3 regions of the Nonomuraea angiospora genome follow, and region 2 is predicted to be linked to each of the others. Evidence: riboswitches for the same ligand, from Rfam matches in the RefSeq annotation. Region 2 holds a riboswitch; each other region holds the start of a gene.
The links. A riboswitch is a leader RNA that binds a small molecule or an ion and turns the genes downstream of it on or off. The one in region 2 is predicted to bind thiamine pyrophosphate.
Positions count from the first base shown of each region.

Region 1 (5,626 bases), 3.8 Mb from region 2:
ACCGCCTCCTGGTAGGCCACCGCGTTGCCGACGGCGATGCCCGCGTGGCCGGCCAGGAGCTCCAGCAGCTCCAGTTCGAGGTGCCCGGGTGTGCTCTGGGCGAACAGCGCGTACAGGGCCCCGTACGGGCGCCCTCCGACGGCGGCCAGGCCCAGCGCGATCGTGTGCAGCCCCTTCAGCCGGGCCCAGACCAGGTCCTCGAGCCCGTTGGACTCCAGCATGACGGTCTTGCCGGTGCGTAAGAGCTTGTCGACGAGGCTCGTACGCAGGTCCGTGGTGGTGCCCCTGATGGCCTCCGGCAGCTGGTACGTGCTGACCAGCCGTAACCGCTCGCCCTCGATCAGCACGAACCCGCCCGCGTCGGCCCCTGTGAGCTCCGTGAGGCTGGCCGAGATCCGGTCGAGCACGGCCGACAGCTCCAGCTCGGAGTTGATGTCGCCGACCACGTCGGTGAGCCGGCGCACCAGCCTGGCCCGGCGCGCCATGCGGTCCTTGGCCACCTGGTCGGCCCGCGCGAGGTGGTGCACGCAGACGTACCCGGCCACGGAGCTGCCCAGCCGCAGCGCGCTGATGTCGACGCGCACGTCGAGCACGGTCCCGTCGTCGCGTAAGCGCTTGGTGCGGACCGAGACCTGGCCGCCGGTGCGCACGCGTTCGAGCACGGCGTTGTGCTCGGCGGTCAGCTCGCCCGGCACGATCGGCGCCCGGCGCCCGAGCATCTCCTCCGCCGTCCACCCGAACAGCCGCTCGGCCGCCTCGTTCCAGACCAGTACGCTCTGATCACGGTCGACGACCACGACGGCGTTGGGCGAACCGGCGAGGGCAGCGCGAGCTATCTCGTCGTCACTACCGGCCCATTCGTCCCCCACTCCTCCATAGTGCACGTGGCGTGGTGAGTGCGTCGGGCGATCCGTCCGATACGCTGCGGTCACGGTGATTCTCGGCGGCAGGGAGGCTGGTGGCATGTCGAGCGGCGATCTCGATGCCCTGTTGCGCGTGACCTCCAGCACCTATCGAGGTGAGACACATCCTGACATCGCGTTCGGCACCTATGACGGGGCCGTCGGAAGGCTGGTGCTCGCGGTCACCGGCAAGGGCATCGCGGCGTGCAGCTTCGAGCCGGAAAACGCGGTGTACGAGCTGGTCACCAGGCACGTGGGCAGCTTCATCGGGCCGGATCCGCGCCGGCTCGACCCGGTGCGCAGGGAGCTGGACGCCTACTTCTCGGGCCGCCTGCGCGCGTTCGCCACGCCCGTCGACCTGACGCTGGCGACATCCTTCGCCCGCACGGTGCTGCAGAAGACGATAGCGGTCCAGTACGGCACCACCACGACGCTGGAGGAGATCGGCGCGAGCATCGGCAGGCCCCGCGCGCTGCGGGCGATCGGCAACGCGCTGGCCTCCAACCCCGTGTGCGTGATCGTGCCGTGCCACCGCGTGGTGCGCGAGGACGGCGCGCTCGGCGACTACGCGGGCGGCGCGGCCGCCAAGCAGCACCTGCTCAACGTCGAAAAGCGCGCGTCGACCAGCTGATCAGCAGGGTGACCAGCACGGCCACGACGGCCGCGCCGAGCGCCCCGTTCATCCACGGCTGCCGGGTGAAGCCGATGGCGTCGCGGACCTGCTGCCAGAAGCCGTCCCACGGCCCGACCGTGGGCGTGGAGGTCGTCAGCCAGTACGCCACGAAGCCGAGGGCCCACGGCACCAGCCGCGACCAGCGCGAGGGCGCGTTCTCCGCGGTGTTCCAGCTCCGCGAGCCGCCGAGCACGAAGTAGTCCACGGCCAGCACCGCGAACATCGGCACGAACACCGCCCCGATCACCCCCAGGAACGCCCCGTACGAGTTGACGTCCACGACCAGGGCGATCGTGACGCTCAGCACGCCGATGGCGACGGAGAACAGGCGCCGGTCGACCCGCGGCATCAGGTTCTGCAGCGAGACCGTGGTGGAGTAGACGTTGGCGAACGACTGGTCGGTCTCCCGCAGCACCAGGATCGCGAAGAACAGCGCGCCCAGCGGCACCGCCACGAACGCGCCGAACACCGACGTCCCGTCGGCCGCCACCTTGTCGGCCCCGGCCACGGCCACCGCGAACACGCCCAGGCCCAGGCAGGCGACCTGGGCCAGCGTGTAGCCGCCGACCACACCGGTGAACGCGGCCCTGCTCGACCTGGAGTGCCGGGCGAAGTCGGCCGCCATCGGCACCCACGACACCGACAGCGCGATCACGTAGTCCACCGCCGGGGCGAACGCCGTCCAGGACCCGCCGGTCTGCGCGGGCGCCCTGGTCAGGAAGAACCAGGCGAACCAGACCATCGACACGATCACGCCGATGGTGACGTACCGCCGCAGCAGCCTGACGGACCCGAGCGGCCAGATCGTGAGCGCGGTGGTCAGCACCCCCGCCGCGATCACCCACACCTGGTACGGCACGGCGCCGAAGATGGCGCTGGCCGCCTTGGCGATCACCCACAGCTCGAACGCGGCCCAGCCGAGCATCTGGACGATGTTCAGGACCGTGGGGACGTACGAGATCCGCGCCCCGAACAGGCCCCGCAGCAGCACCATCGCGGGCTGCCCCGTCTGGGTGCCGGGGACGGCGGACAGGCCCACCATGGCGGTGCCGATCAGGCTGCCGACCACGGTCGCGAGGAGCGCGGCGGTCAGGCTGAGCGGAGCGCCTGGCACGGGGTTGAGCAGGAGCAGCGCGCCGGAGAAGCCGAGGAGGCTGACTCCGAGGTTCGCCCAGAGCGCACCCTGATCGAGCACGCCCAGGGTCTTCGGCGGCCTGCCTTCGAGAGTCAGCGGAACTTCGTCGACGACATGCGTCATCGCACACTCCCTACGCCGGCATTACCCGGACAGGTTCAGGCGGTCGGCAGCGGATCTATGACTGCCCTCTCAGCCCGGCACACCCCGAGCTCCCGCGACGATCTGCAGTTGGCGCCCTCATCATGCCTCAGTGGCGGCGAAACCGCCACAGGGGGTCTTTCTACGCCACGAAAGGCTGCTGCCCGGTCTCGCTGACCATCGGGCGGCGCGCGAACTCCCACGACTGCATGCCGCCGCCGACGTTGACGGCGTCGCGCCCGAGCTGGTTGAGCCAGGCCGCGACCTGCAGGGACCGGCCGCCCACCCGGCAGACGACGTAGACCGTGCGGTCGCCGGGCACCTCGTCCACCCGCCCCTGAATCTGCGTCATGGGGATGTGCACGGCCTCAGGGGCGTGCCCCGCGACCCATTCGTCCTGCTCACGGACGTCGAGCAGGTAAGCGTCTGCCGGAACGGCACTGGCCTCGATCTCAGGAACGGTCATGACTCCATCATCTCGCGCCTGGCGTCGTAGGCCGCACGCGCCGCGGCGATCTCCTCCTGGTGCGTCTCCGTCCAGGTGACCAGCGACTTGATGGTCTCGTGCAGCGTGCGGCCGAGCGGTGTGAGCGCGTAGTCCACCCTGGGCGGCACGACGGGATGGACGGTGCGGCTGACCAGGCCGTCGCGCTCCAGCTGGCGCAGGGTCACGCTGAGCATGCGCTGGCTGACGCCGTCGATCTCGCGGCGGAGCTGGGTGAAGCGCAGGCTCTGGCAGTCGAGCAGGGCGATCACGAGCAGCGACCACTTGTCGGCGATGCGGTCGAGGATCTGGCGCACCTCGCAGTCCTCGCGCGTGTCCCACTGGCGCACGTCGTAGTCGTCGAGCGGTTCCACAGTGCCTTCTTCCATCTCGCTCATTTGAGAAGGCGGGACAGCCGGCGGTCGGCGAGGGGCTTGCCGCCGGTCTGGCAGGTGGGGCAGTACTGCAGCGAGGAGTCCGCGAACGACACCTCGCGGATCGTGTCGCCGCAGACGTCGCACGGCTGCCCGGCCCGGTTGTGGACCCGCAGTCCCGACTTCTTCTCCGCCTTGAGGTCCTTGGCCGCCAGCCCCTGCGCCCGCTCCACCGCCTCCGCCAGCGTGGTCACGATGGCCTCGTGCAGGTCGGCGATCTGCGCGTCCGTCAGCGTGGCCGCGATCTTGAACGGGGACATCCTGGCCGCGTGCAGCACCTCGTCCGAGTACGCGTTCCCGATGCCGGCGATGATCTTCTGGTCGCGCAGCAGCCCCTTGATCTGGGTGCGGTTGCCGCCCACGATGCGCTTGAGCGCGTCGACGGTGAAGGACTCGTCGAGGGGGTCGGGGCCGAGGGCGGCGACGCCGGGGACGTCGTCCGGGTTCTTGGTGACGTAGACGGCCAGGCGCTTCTGCGTGCCGGCCTCCGTCAGCTCGAACCCGGGCGCCAGGCCCTCCTCGTCGGGCGCCAGCCGGACCCGTACCGCGAGCGGACCCTTGCCTGGACGTACGGGCTTGGCGCCCGACAGGTCGTCGCGCCAGCGCAGCCACCCCGCCCGGGCCAGGTGGATGACCAGGTGGAGGCCGTCGCAGTCGAGGTCGAGGAACTTGCCGTGCCGCGCCACGCCGGTGATCGTCAGCCCGCCGAGCGCGGTCACCGGCGGGTCGAACGTCTTGAGCGCCTGGATGGCCACCACGTCGACACCCAGGACCGTGCGGCCCACGGCGCGTTCGCGCAGGAAATGGGTGAGCGACTCCACTTCGGGAAGTTCCGGCATGTCCCCAGGGTACGTGCGCGTCCGGCCGTCCACAGCCTGTGGACGGCTACGGCACGCTCCAGAAGGCCAGCTCGTGCGCCATCCCCTCGGCGAACAGCTCCTCGGCCCGCGCCGGGTCCGGCGCGGCCTCGTCGATCATCTGCGCGATCCGCGCGGTGAGCGCCGCGAACGCCGGATCCGCGTACGTGTCCACCCACGCCCGATATCTCGACTCAGCAGGCGAATTTTCCGCCAATATCTGTCCGAGACTCGAATATCCCCACATACACGGATAAAGCGCCGCCAACCCCTCCCCGTACGACGCCGCCGACTCCAGCAGGAACGCCGTGTACGTCACGCACGCCGGCCCCTTCACCGCCCCCTCCAGATCGGCGCCGAACTCCGCCGACAACGACCTGTGCAGCCTCAACTCGTCGTGGTACGTGGTGTGCGCCAGGTCCACCAGGTCACCCAGATGCCCGTCGGGCGCCTGCCAGGCCAGCCGCGCGAACACCCGTACGTAGTCGAGCAGGAACAGGTAGTCCTGCTCCAGCCACGACCTGAACACCGGCTCGGGCAGGTCGCCACGCGCGATGCCGGCCACGGTCGGATGCTCGAGCTGCGCCCGCAGCAGCGGGCGGCCGACCGCGTGCAACTTCTCCGAGATAGTCATGGCTGGGAGGTTAGTGTCGAAGCATGACTGTGACGATCGCCGAAGAGCTGCTCCTGCTCGCCCTCCACGACGAGAAGGGCACGCCGCTCGTCGCCGGCACCCAGCTCGACCCGGCCCTCGCCGGCGCGCTCCTCGCCGAGCTGGCCGTCAACGGCCGGCTGGAGCTGTCGGACAAGAAGGTGACGGTCACGGACCCGTCCCCCCTCGGCGACTCCGAGCTGGACGCCACGCTGGCCCGCATCGCCGAGGAGGGCAAGGAGCGCAAGCCCGCCTGGTGGGTCCAGCGGCTGCAGTCGGCCAAGCTGCGCAGGCGCCTGCTCACCAGGCTGGCGGAGTCGGGCGTGCTGACCGAGCAGCGCGGCAAGG
Region 1 is NZ_JADBEK010000001.1:7,966,642-7,972,267, reverse strand. Features, by position in the region: gene H4W80_RS36415 (PAS domain-containing sensor histidine kinase) at 1-869, opposite strand, end outside; gene H4W80_RS36410 (methylated-DNA--[protein]-cysteine S-methyltransferase) at 964-1,533, shown strand; gene H4W80_RS36405 (purine-cytosine permease family protein) at 1,502-2,833, opposite strand; TPP riboswitch at 2,824-2,939, opposite strand; gene H4W80_RS36400 (rhodanese-like domain-containing protein) at 2,994-3,317, opposite strand; gene H4W80_RS36395 (winged helix-turn-helix transcriptional regulator) at 3,314-3,724, opposite strand; gene H4W80_RS36390 (Fpg/Nei family DNA glycosylase) at 3,730-4,608, opposite strand; gene H4W80_RS36385 (TenA family protein) at 4,655-5,260, opposite strand; gene H4W80_RS36380 (GOLPH3/VPS74 family protein) at 5,284-5,626, shown strand, end outside.
Region 1: another riboswitch for thiamine pyrophosphate. It lies ahead of H4W80_RS36405 (purine-cytosine permease family protein); the one in region 2 lies ahead of H4W80_RS54175 (FAD-dependent oxidoreductase).

Region 2 (5,626 bases):
GAGCACCTCCAGCGAGGGCGCGCCGCCGGTGCCCATGATGAGCCGGGAGGAGAAGCTCTCCCCGGCGATGATCAGATCATCCACCTTGCACCGCCGTCAGAACCTCCACCCGGTCACGGTCGCTGAGCGCCGTCGTCTCCCACGAGCTCCGCGTGACCACCTCGTCGTTGACGGCCACGGCCACCCCGGTGGTGGCCGTGGTCAATGTGCGTACGGCCTGCGCCACGGTCATGCCGTCGGCCACCTCGTGCGAGGCCCCGTTGATCATCACAATCATGAAATATCCCGAAATCTCCCGGGCGAGCACATTGCCGCGAGCTCGCCCTCTTCGCCCAGCAGGATGTCCGCCGTGAGCGGCGCCAGCAGCACGCCGCCCCGGTGATGGCCGGTGGCCAGCGCCAGCCCCGGGGTGCCGCTCGGGCCGATGAGCGGCAGGTTGTCCGGCGTGCCCGGCCGCAGCCCGGCCACCACGTCGGAGACCTCCAGCTCGGTGATGCCCGGCACCAGCTCCCGGGCGTCGCGCAGCAGCTCGTAGAGCCCGCCCGCGGTCACCCTGGTGTCGAAGCCCATCTCCTCCTGGGTGGCCCCGACCACCAGCTCGCCGTCGCCCCGGGGGACGAGGTAGACCGGCGTGCCGTGCACCGTGCCCCGGACGCACCGGGTGAGCAGCGGCTGCGGCGAACGCAACCGCATGATCTGCCCCTTGACCGGCCGGACCGGCACCTCGGCCAGCCCGGCGCTCCACGCCCCGGCCGCCAGGATCACCCGATCCGCCCGCAGCTCGGCCCGCCCGTCGTCGTCGCCGGGCGGCTCCAGGCGTACCCCTGTGACCTGGCCCCCTGTGACCTGGCCCCCTGTGACCTGGCCGCCTGTGACCTGGCCCCCTGTGACCTGGCCGCCTGTGACCTGGCCGCCGTCGCGCAGCAGCTCGGCGACGCGCGCCCGTACGAGCCGGACTCCCCGCCGGTCGAGCGCGGCGAGCAGCGCCGCCGTCACGCGGCGCGGGTCCACCCAGGAGTCGCCGGCGGCCAGCAGCCCGCCCCGCACCGAGGGGGCCAGCATGGGCTCCAGCCGGCGGCACTCGCGGCCGGTCAGCCGCTGGACGGGCAGCTCCAGCTTCTCCAGGTACGCGGCCAGCTCGTCCAGCGCGGCCAGGTCGTCCGCCCCGAACGCCACGTCGAGCGTCCCCTCGGAGCGCAGGTCCAGGGCCTCGGCGCCGGGCAGCCCCGCGTCGGCGGCCAGCTCGGCGGCGAAGCCGGGCCAGCGGCGCAGCGAGGCCACGCCGAGCCGCAGCAGCGGCACCTCCGTGTAGGTGACCTCGCTGACCGGCGCCAGCATCCCCGCCGCCGCGTGTGAGGCCCCCGAGGCGGGCGCAGGGTCCACCAGCGTGACGGGCCGCCCTTCGCGGGCCAGCCGCCAGGCCAGGGAGAGGCCGACGACCCCGCCGCCCACGATCACATCCATCCGCGCTCCCTTCGCCGGCATGATCCGGATCAGGTGTCTTGCGGTCGAAGGCCCGATGGCAGCCTTCCTCTCAGCCCGGTCACGGCCGGACTCCCGCGCGTCTTACGCCCCCAGCCTACGGCCTCGCTGCGACACCCGGACACCGGCCCACGTTAGGGTCATGAACGTGAACGAAGTCGTGGTGGTGGGAGCGGGCCTGGCCGGAGTGCGCACCGTGGAGGCGCTGCGCGCACGGGGGTTCGGGGGGCGGATCACGCTGGTCGGCGAGGAGCGGCATCGCCCCTACGACCGTCCACCGCTGTCCAAGGCCGTGCTGTTCGGCGACGCCGACACCAGCTACGTCGACACCGACCTGGCCGCGCTCGACGTGGAGTTCCAGGCGGGGGTCAGTGCCAAGGCGCTGCGTAAGGGGGTCGTGGAGACCACCGAGGGCGAGCTCCGCTACGACGGGCTGGTCATCGCCACCGGCGCCGAGCCGATCAGGCTGCCCGGCGACGGCCCGCAACACGTGCTGCGCACGCTCGACGACGCCCACGAGCTCAGGGCCATGCTCGTCCCCGGCGCCCGCGTCGTGATCATCGGCGCCGGCTGGATCGGCGCGGAGGTGGCCACCGCCGCCCGCCGCGCCGGGTGCGCGGTGACCGTGATCGAGGCCGGCCCGGCGCCGCTCGCGACGGCCGTCGGCGCCGAGATCGGGGCCCGCACCCAGCGCTGGTACGACGGCATCGACCTGCGGCTCGACACCATGGTCGACTCCGTGGACGAGGGCGGCGTGCGGCTGGTGGGCGGCGAGTTCGTGGACGCCCACGTGGTGGTCACGGGCATCGGCGTGCGCCCCGCCGTCGAATGGCTCACCGGCGCCGACATCGACCTCCACAACGGCGTCGTCGTGGACGAGCACCTGCGCGCCTCCCTGCCGAACACGGTCGCCGTCGGCGACTGCGCCGCCTGGTGGTCGCGCCGCTGGCAGACCAGGCTCAGGGTCGAGCACTGGGACACCGCGCTCAACGCCCCCGAGGTGGCCGCCGCCAGCCTGCTGGGCGAGGACGTCGCGTACGATCCCGTTCCGTACTTCTGGTCGGAGCAATTCGGGCACATGGTGCAATATGCAGGTCATCATTTGGCAGGCGAGCGGCTGATCTACCGGGGCGAGCCGGAGGGCAAGTGGTCGGCCGTCTGGCTCACGGCCGACGACGCCCTGGCCGCGGTGCTCGCCGTGGACCGGCCTCGAGACCTCGTACAGGGGCGCAGAATCATCGACGCGGGACACCGTCTCGACGCGGAACGCCTGGTAGATCCAGAAGTCTCTCTACGGGATTGTGTTGTTTGAGCAAGCGCGGCATGTGGTAGTTGTGGTTTCGTGACGCTTTCTGTTGCACAGATCGACCGGGAGACCGACCAACTCGTCGACGAGTGGCTCACGCTCCCCGAAGTGGCCTCGCGCCTCGACCTTCCGATCGGGCGGGCCAAGCAACTCCTCAAGGACCATAAGCTGCTCGGCGTTCGCCGGGGGAGCGGCGGGCCGCAGGTGCCCGCGGTGTTCCTCGATGGAAAGGACGTGATGAAGGGCCTGCCCGGCACGCTGACCGTGTTGCTGGACGCCGGCTACGACGATGTCGAGTCGCTGCGCTGGCTCTTCACCCCTGACGAGTCCCTGCCCGGATCGCCCATCGAGGCGATCAAGGCCGGCCGTCATACCGAGGTCAAGCGGCGTGCCCAAGCCCTCGGTTTCTGAAGCCCGCCTCTATCTCTGCACCGACGGTCGCCGCGACCGCGGCGACCTGGCGGAGTTCCTCGACTCGGTGCTGGCCGGCGGCGTGGACATCATCCAGCTGCGGGAGAAAGGCCTGGAGGCGCGCGAAGAACTCGCGCTCCTCGAAGTCTTCCGCGACGCCTGCGACCGGCACGGCAAACTGCTGGCCGTCAACGACCGGGCGGACATCGCCTACGCCGCCCGGCCCGACGTGCTCCACCTGGGGCAGGACGACCTTCCCGTGACGGTCGCGCGAGAGATACTCGGCGACGACATCGTCATCGGACGGTCCACCCACTCCGTGGCCGAGGCTTCCGCCGCGGCAGCGGAGCCGGGCGTCGACTACTTCTGCTGCGGCCCCATCTGGCCCACGCCCACCAAGCCCGGCCGCCCGGCCCCCGGCCCGCCGCTGCTCCGGCACGCGGCCGCGCTGGAGACCTCGCGGCCGTGGTTCGGGATCGGCGGCATCGACCTCGCGAACCTGGACGAGGTGATGTCGTACGGCGTGCGCCGCGTGGTGGTCGTACGCGCGATCACGGACGCGGAGGACCCGGGTGCGGCGGCGGCGGAGTTCGCCAAGCGCCTGTCCTCCGCCTGACGACCAGGGCCCTGACCGGGGCGGCCCCCTGACCCCAGGAGGCCGCCCGACCACAGCGCGCCCTGTGACCCCACAAGCCCCCGACCGCATCGGGCCCTGTGACCCCACGAGGCCCCCACCGCATCAGGCACTGTGACCCGCATCGGGCCCTGTGACCCGCATCGGGCCCTGTGACCCCACGAGGCCCCCGACCAACGAGGCGCCCGCCACCATGCGGGCGCCTCCGAGCCGGAAGGCGAGCCGGAGGCCGGGCCCTGGGGTGGCGATCCTGCCCCTCGCCCTGCCCCGCCCCGCCCAGGTCAGGTCAGGTCAGGTCTTGCGGGAGGTGGCGGCGATGGCCAGTTCCGTCAGGGCCGCGCGGGCCTCCACCGTGATCGGCGCCTCGTTCAGCGCGGACAGCGCGTCCCCCAGATAGTCGCCGATCAGGTCCTCGCACTCCCGCAGCGCGCCCGTCTCGTCGATGATCTGCCGCAGCGTCTCCACCCCGCGCTCGTCCAGCCCGGGATCCCCCAGCAGCCGCCGGACGGTCTCCGCCGCGCCCGGGGAGGCGGCCGCCAGCGTGCGGGCCACCAGCATCGTCCGTTTGCCCTCCCGCAGGTCGTCGCCCGCGGGCTTGCCGGTCTGCGCCGGGTCGCCGAACACCCCCAGGATGTCGTCACGCAGCTGGAACGCGATCCCGACCCGCGTGCCGTAGCCCGTGCAGAGCTCGTCCATCCAGGGCTCGAGCTTGCCGCCGGCGAGCGCCAGCCCGAGCCTGAGCGGCTGCTCCACCGAGTATTTGCCGCTCTTGTACAGGGCCACTCGCAGCGCCGACTCGAACGTGTTCTCGCCGTGCGCCTGCTCCAGCAGGTCGAGGTACTGGCCGCACATCAGCTCCGTACGCATGTGGTCGTGCACGGGCTGGGCCGCCGCCAGGGACTCGGGCGGCAGGCCGCTGGTGCGCCACATCTCGCCCGACCAGATCAGCAGCAGGTTGCCCAGCAGGATCGCCGCGCCCTCGCCGAACTGCTCCGCGGACCCGTACCAGGCGGACTTCTCGTGCAGTGCCTGGAACCGGCGGTGCGCGGACGGCATGCCCCTGCGCAGGTCGCTCTTGTCCATCACGTCGTCGTGCACCAGCGCGCTGGCCTGCAGCAGCTCCAGCGAGGCCGCCGCGGTGAAGATCGCGGGCACGTCCGTGCCGCCCGCGCCGCGCCACCCCCAGTAACAGAACGCCGGACGCAGCCGCTTGCCGCCGGCCAGCAACTCGTCGGCGGCCGTACGCAGCGGCTCCAGCTCGGGGTCACCGGGGGCGGGCAGCTGCCGTTCGACGAACTCTCCGAGGGCACGCTCCACCTGTGTGCGCAGGGTGTCCATGCCAACGGCGTCAGTGGTCATGCCTTGAGACTAGTGGCCGCGTGCGGGGAATCGGATGCGCAGGTGTCCCAATAGGGGCATCCGGGGTGAGATGGACGATGATGGGCGACTCGGGCCGGTGACATGGCTGTGGCGGCAGGGGTGACATGGCCGTGACCTTGAGTCGGCGCGGTCCCTGTAACCTTGGGACATGGCGCTTGGTCGACCCTCCATCCTGCCCGATCGTGTTCCCACCGTCCGCGACATGCTCGCCGCCGGTGGCCGGTCGTTCTCCTTCGAGTTCTTCCCGCCGAAGACCGACGAGGGAGAGCGGCAGCTCTGGAAGGCGATCAGGGAGCTGGAGTCGCTGCGGCCGACGTTCGTGTCCGTGACCTACGGCGCGGGCGGCTCCACGCGCGACCGCACGGTCGACATCGTCGAGCGGATCGCCCACGACACGACGCTCACGCCCGTGG
Region 2 is NZ_JADBEK010000001.1:11,804,001-11,809,626, forward strand. Features, by position in the region: gene H4W80_RS54165 (thiazole synthase) at 1-84, opposite strand, end outside; gene thiS (sulfur carrier protein ThiS) at 77-268, opposite strand; gene H4W80_RS54175 (FAD-dependent oxidoreductase) at 274-1,464, opposite strand; TPP riboswitch at 1,454-1,571, opposite strand; gene H4W80_RS54180 (NAD(P)/FAD-dependent oxidoreductase) at 1,625-2,794, shown strand; gene H4W80_RS54185 (Rv2175c family DNA-binding protein) at 2,825-3,199, shown strand; gene thiE (thiamine phosphate synthase) at 3,177-3,815, shown strand; gene H4W80_RS54195 (polyprenyl synthetase family protein) at 4,125-5,192, opposite strand; gene metF (methylenetetrahydrofolate reductase [NAD(P)H]) at 5,362-5,626, shown strand, end outside.

Region 3 (5,626 bases), about 10 Mb from region 2:
CTCTCGAAGCGCTCTTGCTGGGGATCAAGATTGCGAGTCCGGCATACAAAGAACATCCAAAATCGGTATAAAAGGCCTTCCAGCTTGAACGCTTCACCCAACGGACGCCCCGCACGGCGCCCAGCTCAGGAGAACGCGCGGTCATGGTGGTTGAACAGCCCGTATTCAGTGTTCTTGGGCCGTTACAGGTCCGGGGCCAGGAAGGGCCCCTGCGCATCGCGGGGAGGAAGCCCAGGCTCCTGCTCGCCTCGCTGCTGCTGGAGGCCAACGAGGTGGTCAGCTCGGAGGCCCTCGTCGAGGTGCTGTGGCCGCGGGCACAGCCGTCGTCGGCCGTGGCGAACCTGCGCACGTACGTGAGCACGCTGCGCTCGGCCGGCGTCCAGATCGAGGCCCGCGCCTCCGGTTACGCGATGCAGCTCGACACGGAGCGGCTGGACGCCCTGGAGTTCGAGGACCTGGTGGCCAGGGCGCGGGCGGCGGGGCGGAGCGACGAGGCGGCGGAGCACTTGCGGCGGGCGCTGGCGTTGTGGCGCGGCACCCCGCTCGGCGACCTGCCCGCCAGCCCGCTGTGGGACGGGCGGCTGCGCGCGCTCACCCAGGCCCGGCTGGCCGCGGTCGAGGACCTGGTGGCGCTGAAACTGGCCCGCGGCGAGCACGCCGCCGCGATCGACGACCTGCGCGACCTGATCGGCGAGCACCCCTACCGCGAGGACCTGTGGCAGCAGCTGATCCTCGCCCTGCACCACAGCGGCCGGCGGGCCGAGGCCCTGAACGCCTACGCCACGATCAGGCGGCAGCTCGTGGACGAGCTGGGCATCGAACCGGGCCAGGACTTGCGTGACGTGCACGCGTCCGTGCTGGCGGGCGACGCCCCGCCCGCGCCCGTCGCGGCGGCGCCGCACCAGCTGCCCGCGGACGTGCCGGACTTCACCGGCAGGGCGCGGGACGTCGCGGCCGTGACGAGCGCCCTGTCCGCCGGGGCGCACCGGCCGGACGGGCCGCCCGCGATCGCCGTGGTGACCGGGCCGCCGGGAGTGGGCAAGTCCGCGCTGGCCGTGCACTGCGCCCACGCGTTACGGGCGGGCTACCCCGCCGGCCAGCTCTACCTGTGCCTGGGCGGCACCGACGCCGAACCCGCCGATCCGCTCGCCCTCCTGGCCGAGGCGCTGCGCGCGCTGGGCGTCGCGGAGGCGGCGCTGCCGCCGACCGTGCGCGAGCGGGCCTCCCTCTACCGTTCCCTGCTGTCCGAGCGCCCGATGCTCGTCCTCCTCGACGACGCCGCCGACACCGCCCAGGTACGCGCCCTGCTGCCCGGCAGCGGCAGCGCGGTGCTCGTCACGAGCCGCCGGCGGATCGCCGAGCTGCCCGGCGCGCTCCAGCTCGAACTCGACGTGCTGCCGCCCGCGGAGGCCGAGCAGCTCCTGGGCCGGATCGTCGGCCCCGAGCGGGTGGCCGAGGAGCGCGAGGCCGCCCAGGCGATCGTGCGCTCCTGCGGCCACTTACCGCTGGCCGTCCGGGTGGCCGGAGCCCGTCTGGCCGGACGGCCCGGATGGTCGCTGGGCGTGCTGCGGCAGCGGCTGGAGGACGAGGCCGGCCGCCTCGACGAGTTACGCGCCGGCGACCTGGAGGTACGCGGCTCGTTCGAGCTCAGCTACCGGCGGCTGTCCGACGACGCCGCCCTGGCCTTCCGCGCGATCGGCCTGCTCGGCGAGCAGTCCGTGCCGGGCTGGGTGGCCGACGCGGTGCTCGACCGGCCCCGGTCCGACGCCGTCGTGGACACCCTGGTGGACGCGAACCTGCTGCGGCTGGCCGGCACCGACCCCGTCGGCCAGCCCCGCTACCGGCTCCACGACCTGATCCGCTGCGCCGCCAAGGAGAAGGCGGGCGGCGACACCGAGCGGAACGCGCTGGCCCGGGTGCTCGGCGGCTGGCTGACCGCCGCCGAGCACGCCTCCTTGCGGCTGCCCACGACTCTCTTCGGGCTGACGTCCGACCTCGCGCCCCGCTGGAGCCTGGAGCGGGAGACCCTCGGCCGCCTGACCGCCCAGCCGCTGTCGTGGTTCGACGCCGAGCGGGAGTCCCTGGTCGAGGCCGTACGGCTGGCCGCCGGCGCGGGCCTGGCCCAGTCCGCGTGGGGGCTGGCCGCCACCCTGGTCCCCTACTTCGACCTGCACTGCCTGCTGGAGGAGTGGCAGCTGACGCACCGCCTCGCCCTCGACAGCGCCCGCGCGGCCGGCGACCGCCACGGGGAGGCCGCCATGCTGCGCGGCCTGGCCCAGGTCTGCCTCTACCAGGACCGGTACGCCGAGGCCGAGGACATGTTCAAGCGGGCCCGCGCCATCTTCCGCGAGCTGGGCGACACCCGGAGCGAGGCCATCTCGATCTGCGGGCTGGCGGCGGTCAGCCAGTTCTCCGGCCGGCATCTCAAGGCGCTCGGGTCCTTCCGGCACGCGCTGGCCATGTTCCTGGCCATCGGCGACCGCAGCGGCGAGGCGTACGCGCGGCAGGCGATCGGGCGCGTCTACCTGTCGCTGCGGGACCTGCAGCAGGCGTCCAGGTGGCTGGGGGACGCGCTGCGGCTGGCCGAGGAGCTCGGCGACACCCACCGCGAGGGCTGCGTGTCGATGCAGCTCGGCCGCATGTACGACCTGTTCGCCCAGTCGGAGCGGGCCATGCGCTACCAGGGGCACGCGCTGGACATCTTCGAGGCGCTCGGCGACCGGCACTGCGGCGCGTACGCGATGCGGAACCTGGGCGGCCTCCAGGTGGCCAGGGGCGACCGTTCGGACGGCTCCGACCAGCTGGAGCGCTCGCTGGTGATCTTCCAGCAGCTGGGGGATCGCAGCGGGGAGGCGGACACGTACCAGACGCTCGGCGAGCTGTACCGCTCGTCCGGGCGCACCACGCTGGCCACCCATTACCTGCACCAGGCCCGCGAGCTGCGCAGGGAGCTCAGCGAGTCGTTCGCGTGAGCTCGGGCCGCAGCCACTGCCCCGTGGGCCAGGTCTCCAGGCGCCAGGCGCTGTCCCAGAACATCCACTCGTACTCGGTGGCCCGGCAGAACGCCTCGTCCATCGCCCGGCGCGTCTCGGCGTCGGCGCTGTCGGCCAGCCGGTCGGCGATGGCCTTGGCCTGCTCCACCGAGGCGGCGAAGGCGGGGTCGGAGTAGGTGGCGATCCAGGTCCGGTACGGGTGGTCGGCCGCGCCCGCCGTACGCCGGAGCAGCGCCGCGCCGACGTCCTGGTAGACCCAGAAGCACGGCAGCACGGCGGCGGCGAGCACGGGCAGGGGCGCGGCCAGGGCCGTGGCCTGGAGGTAGGAGGAGTAGGCCAGGCACGTCGGCGAGGTGGCCACGGCCGCCGTCTCGCCGGCCGTCAGCCCGAACTCCTCCAGGTAGCCGGTGTGCAGGGCCCGCTCGACGACCAGCGCCGTGTGGGCGCTCTGCGCGAAGAACGCGGCGTCGGCCGGGGAGGTGGCGCGGGCCGAGGCGGTCGCGAGGACCTTGGCGTAGGCCACCAGGTAGCGCCCGTCCTGGACCAGGTAGAACGCGAAGCGCTCGCGGTCGAGGGTGCCGTCGCCGAGCGCGGCGTTGAACGGGTGGTCGTGGATCGCCTGGAGCAGCGTCTCCGTGCGCGCCCAGATCGTGTCACAGAAGGTCACCGGTGACGTCCCTTCGCTAGTGCGAACTAGATCAGGTTCGACGGGTGTGATCTCAGCCCGGCAGCCCGGGCACCCCGCGTCGCGGCCAACGCTAGCAGAACGCGCGACCCCGTCAGAGGCGAGGGGCCGCCTCTCGCACACCGCCCGGGCGCAGCGCGCCCGCCAGCGCCAGCGCGACCAGGATCCCGGCACCGCCCGCCACCGCGATCGCGGGCCCGGGCGCGATCAGCTCGCCGAGCGCCCCGACCAGCGCCGCCCCGGCCGCCTGTCCCGTCATCAGCCCGGACGACTGCAGCCCGAACGCCTGCCCCCGCACCTCCTCGGGCACCGACTCCACGAACCGCCGCTGCAACCCCAGCTGGTACGACAGCCCCGCGGTCGCCACGGCGGCCAGCACGGCGGCCCACACGATCCCCGGCCCGAGCGCGAACCCCACCCAGGGCACGCCGAGCAGCACCGCCAGCGGGAACGACAGCCGCTCCCGCAGCCCCGGCGCGGCGAACCGGCCCACCGCGAACTCCCCCACCGCCATCCCGCCGGCCGCCGCCGCGAGCACCACCCCGGCCTTCCCCTGCCCGCCCAGGTAGGGCACCACCATGGCCTCGGCCCCGGCCAGGCACACGCACGGCAGCCACCCCGCCAGCAGCAGCCCGCGCACCCGCCCGTCGACCAGCAGCCGCCGGTTGACCCGCAGCGTCTGGCGCACCGCGCCCGCTCGCGCCGCGCCCCGGGCGGGCCGGTACGGCAGTCCGGCCCGCAGCACCACGGCGGCCACCGCGGCCAGGCCCGCGGTCGTGGCCAGCGCCCCGGAAGGCCCGGCGACGGCCAGGAACGCGCCCCCGGCCGCCAGCCCGGCGATCTGCGCGCTCGCGGAGGCCACGTTCAGGACCGACCGCCCCAGCACGAACGCGTCGCCGGGCAGCACGTCGGGCAGCATCGCCGCCCGCGCGGCGAAGAAGACCGGCGTGAACAGCCCCGTGACCAGCACCAGCGCCAGCATCGCCCAGACCGGCAGCCCCCCGAACGCCAGCAGCAGGCACGTCACCGCCCTGACCACCTCGCCGGTCACCATCAGCGCCCGCGGCGGCAGCCGGTCGGCCAGCGAGAGCAGCAGCAGCCCGCCCACGATGAACGGCAGCCAGCCCGCCATGTACGCCGCGGCCGACAGGCCGGCCGAGCCGGTCCGCGCGTAGACCAGCACGGACAGGGCCAGCATCTTGATCGAGTCCCCGCCGACCAGCAGCGCGAAGCTGCCGAACAGGACCCGGAACTCCTTGACGGCGAACACCTCGCCGAACGTCGCCCCTTGCACGTCCACGATGGTGCGGACCGGACCGGCGAGCTGGCGATTGTTTCGGATATAACCGAAAGGTGCCGGTAAGAATCGAGGTCACGCCACAGGACCTGGTGGCCACCAGGTTCGCGATCTCGCCGCTGATCGAGACCATGCACGCGCAGTGGGTGCTGGCGGGCCGGCTGGAGGCGGGCGTGCACGGCCGGTGGGCCGCGCGGTGGCGGGGCGCGTACCGGGAGCTCGAACGCGCCCACCCCGTGCTGCGGGCCGCGGCCGCGATCAGCGGCAACCGGCGCGGCACGAACGTCGCCTTCATCGCCCCGCCGCCGACGGCGGTGGACGTGCCGTTCGAGGCGGAGCTGGCCGCCATGCGCGCGACGCCGCTGGAGCAGGCGCACGCGGAGATCGCCAGGGCGCTGGCCGGGCGGCCGGCGGCGGGTGAGGCCGGGGAGCTGCTGGCGGGGCCGCGGGTGGTGGAGCGGTTCGCCGACGCGTACGAGGCGCTCTGGACGCGGATCCTCTCCCACGACTGGCCGCGCTTGCGCGCGATCCTGCAGCGCGACGTCGCCCATCGGGCGGGCCGGCTGGCGGCCTACGGCTGGGCGGCGGCGCTGGAGGACCTCAGCCCGCAGGTCCACTGGCGGCCCCGGGGGCAGATCGAGGTCGAGCTGA
Region 3 is NZ_JADBEK010000001.1:1,612,400-1,618,025, forward strand. Features, by position in the region: gene H4W80_RS07355 (AfsR/SARP family transcriptional regulator) at 144-2,972, shown strand; gene tenA (thiaminase II) at 2,953-3,660, opposite strand; TPP riboswitch at 3,652-3,747, opposite strand; gene H4W80_RS07365 (MFS transporter) at 3,773-4,972, opposite strand; gene H4W80_RS07370 (ArsR/SmtB family transcription factor) at 5,032-5,626, shown strand, end outside.
Region 3: another riboswitch for thiamine pyrophosphate. It lies ahead of tenA (thiaminase II); the one in region 2 lies ahead of H4W80_RS54175 (FAD-dependent oxidoreductase).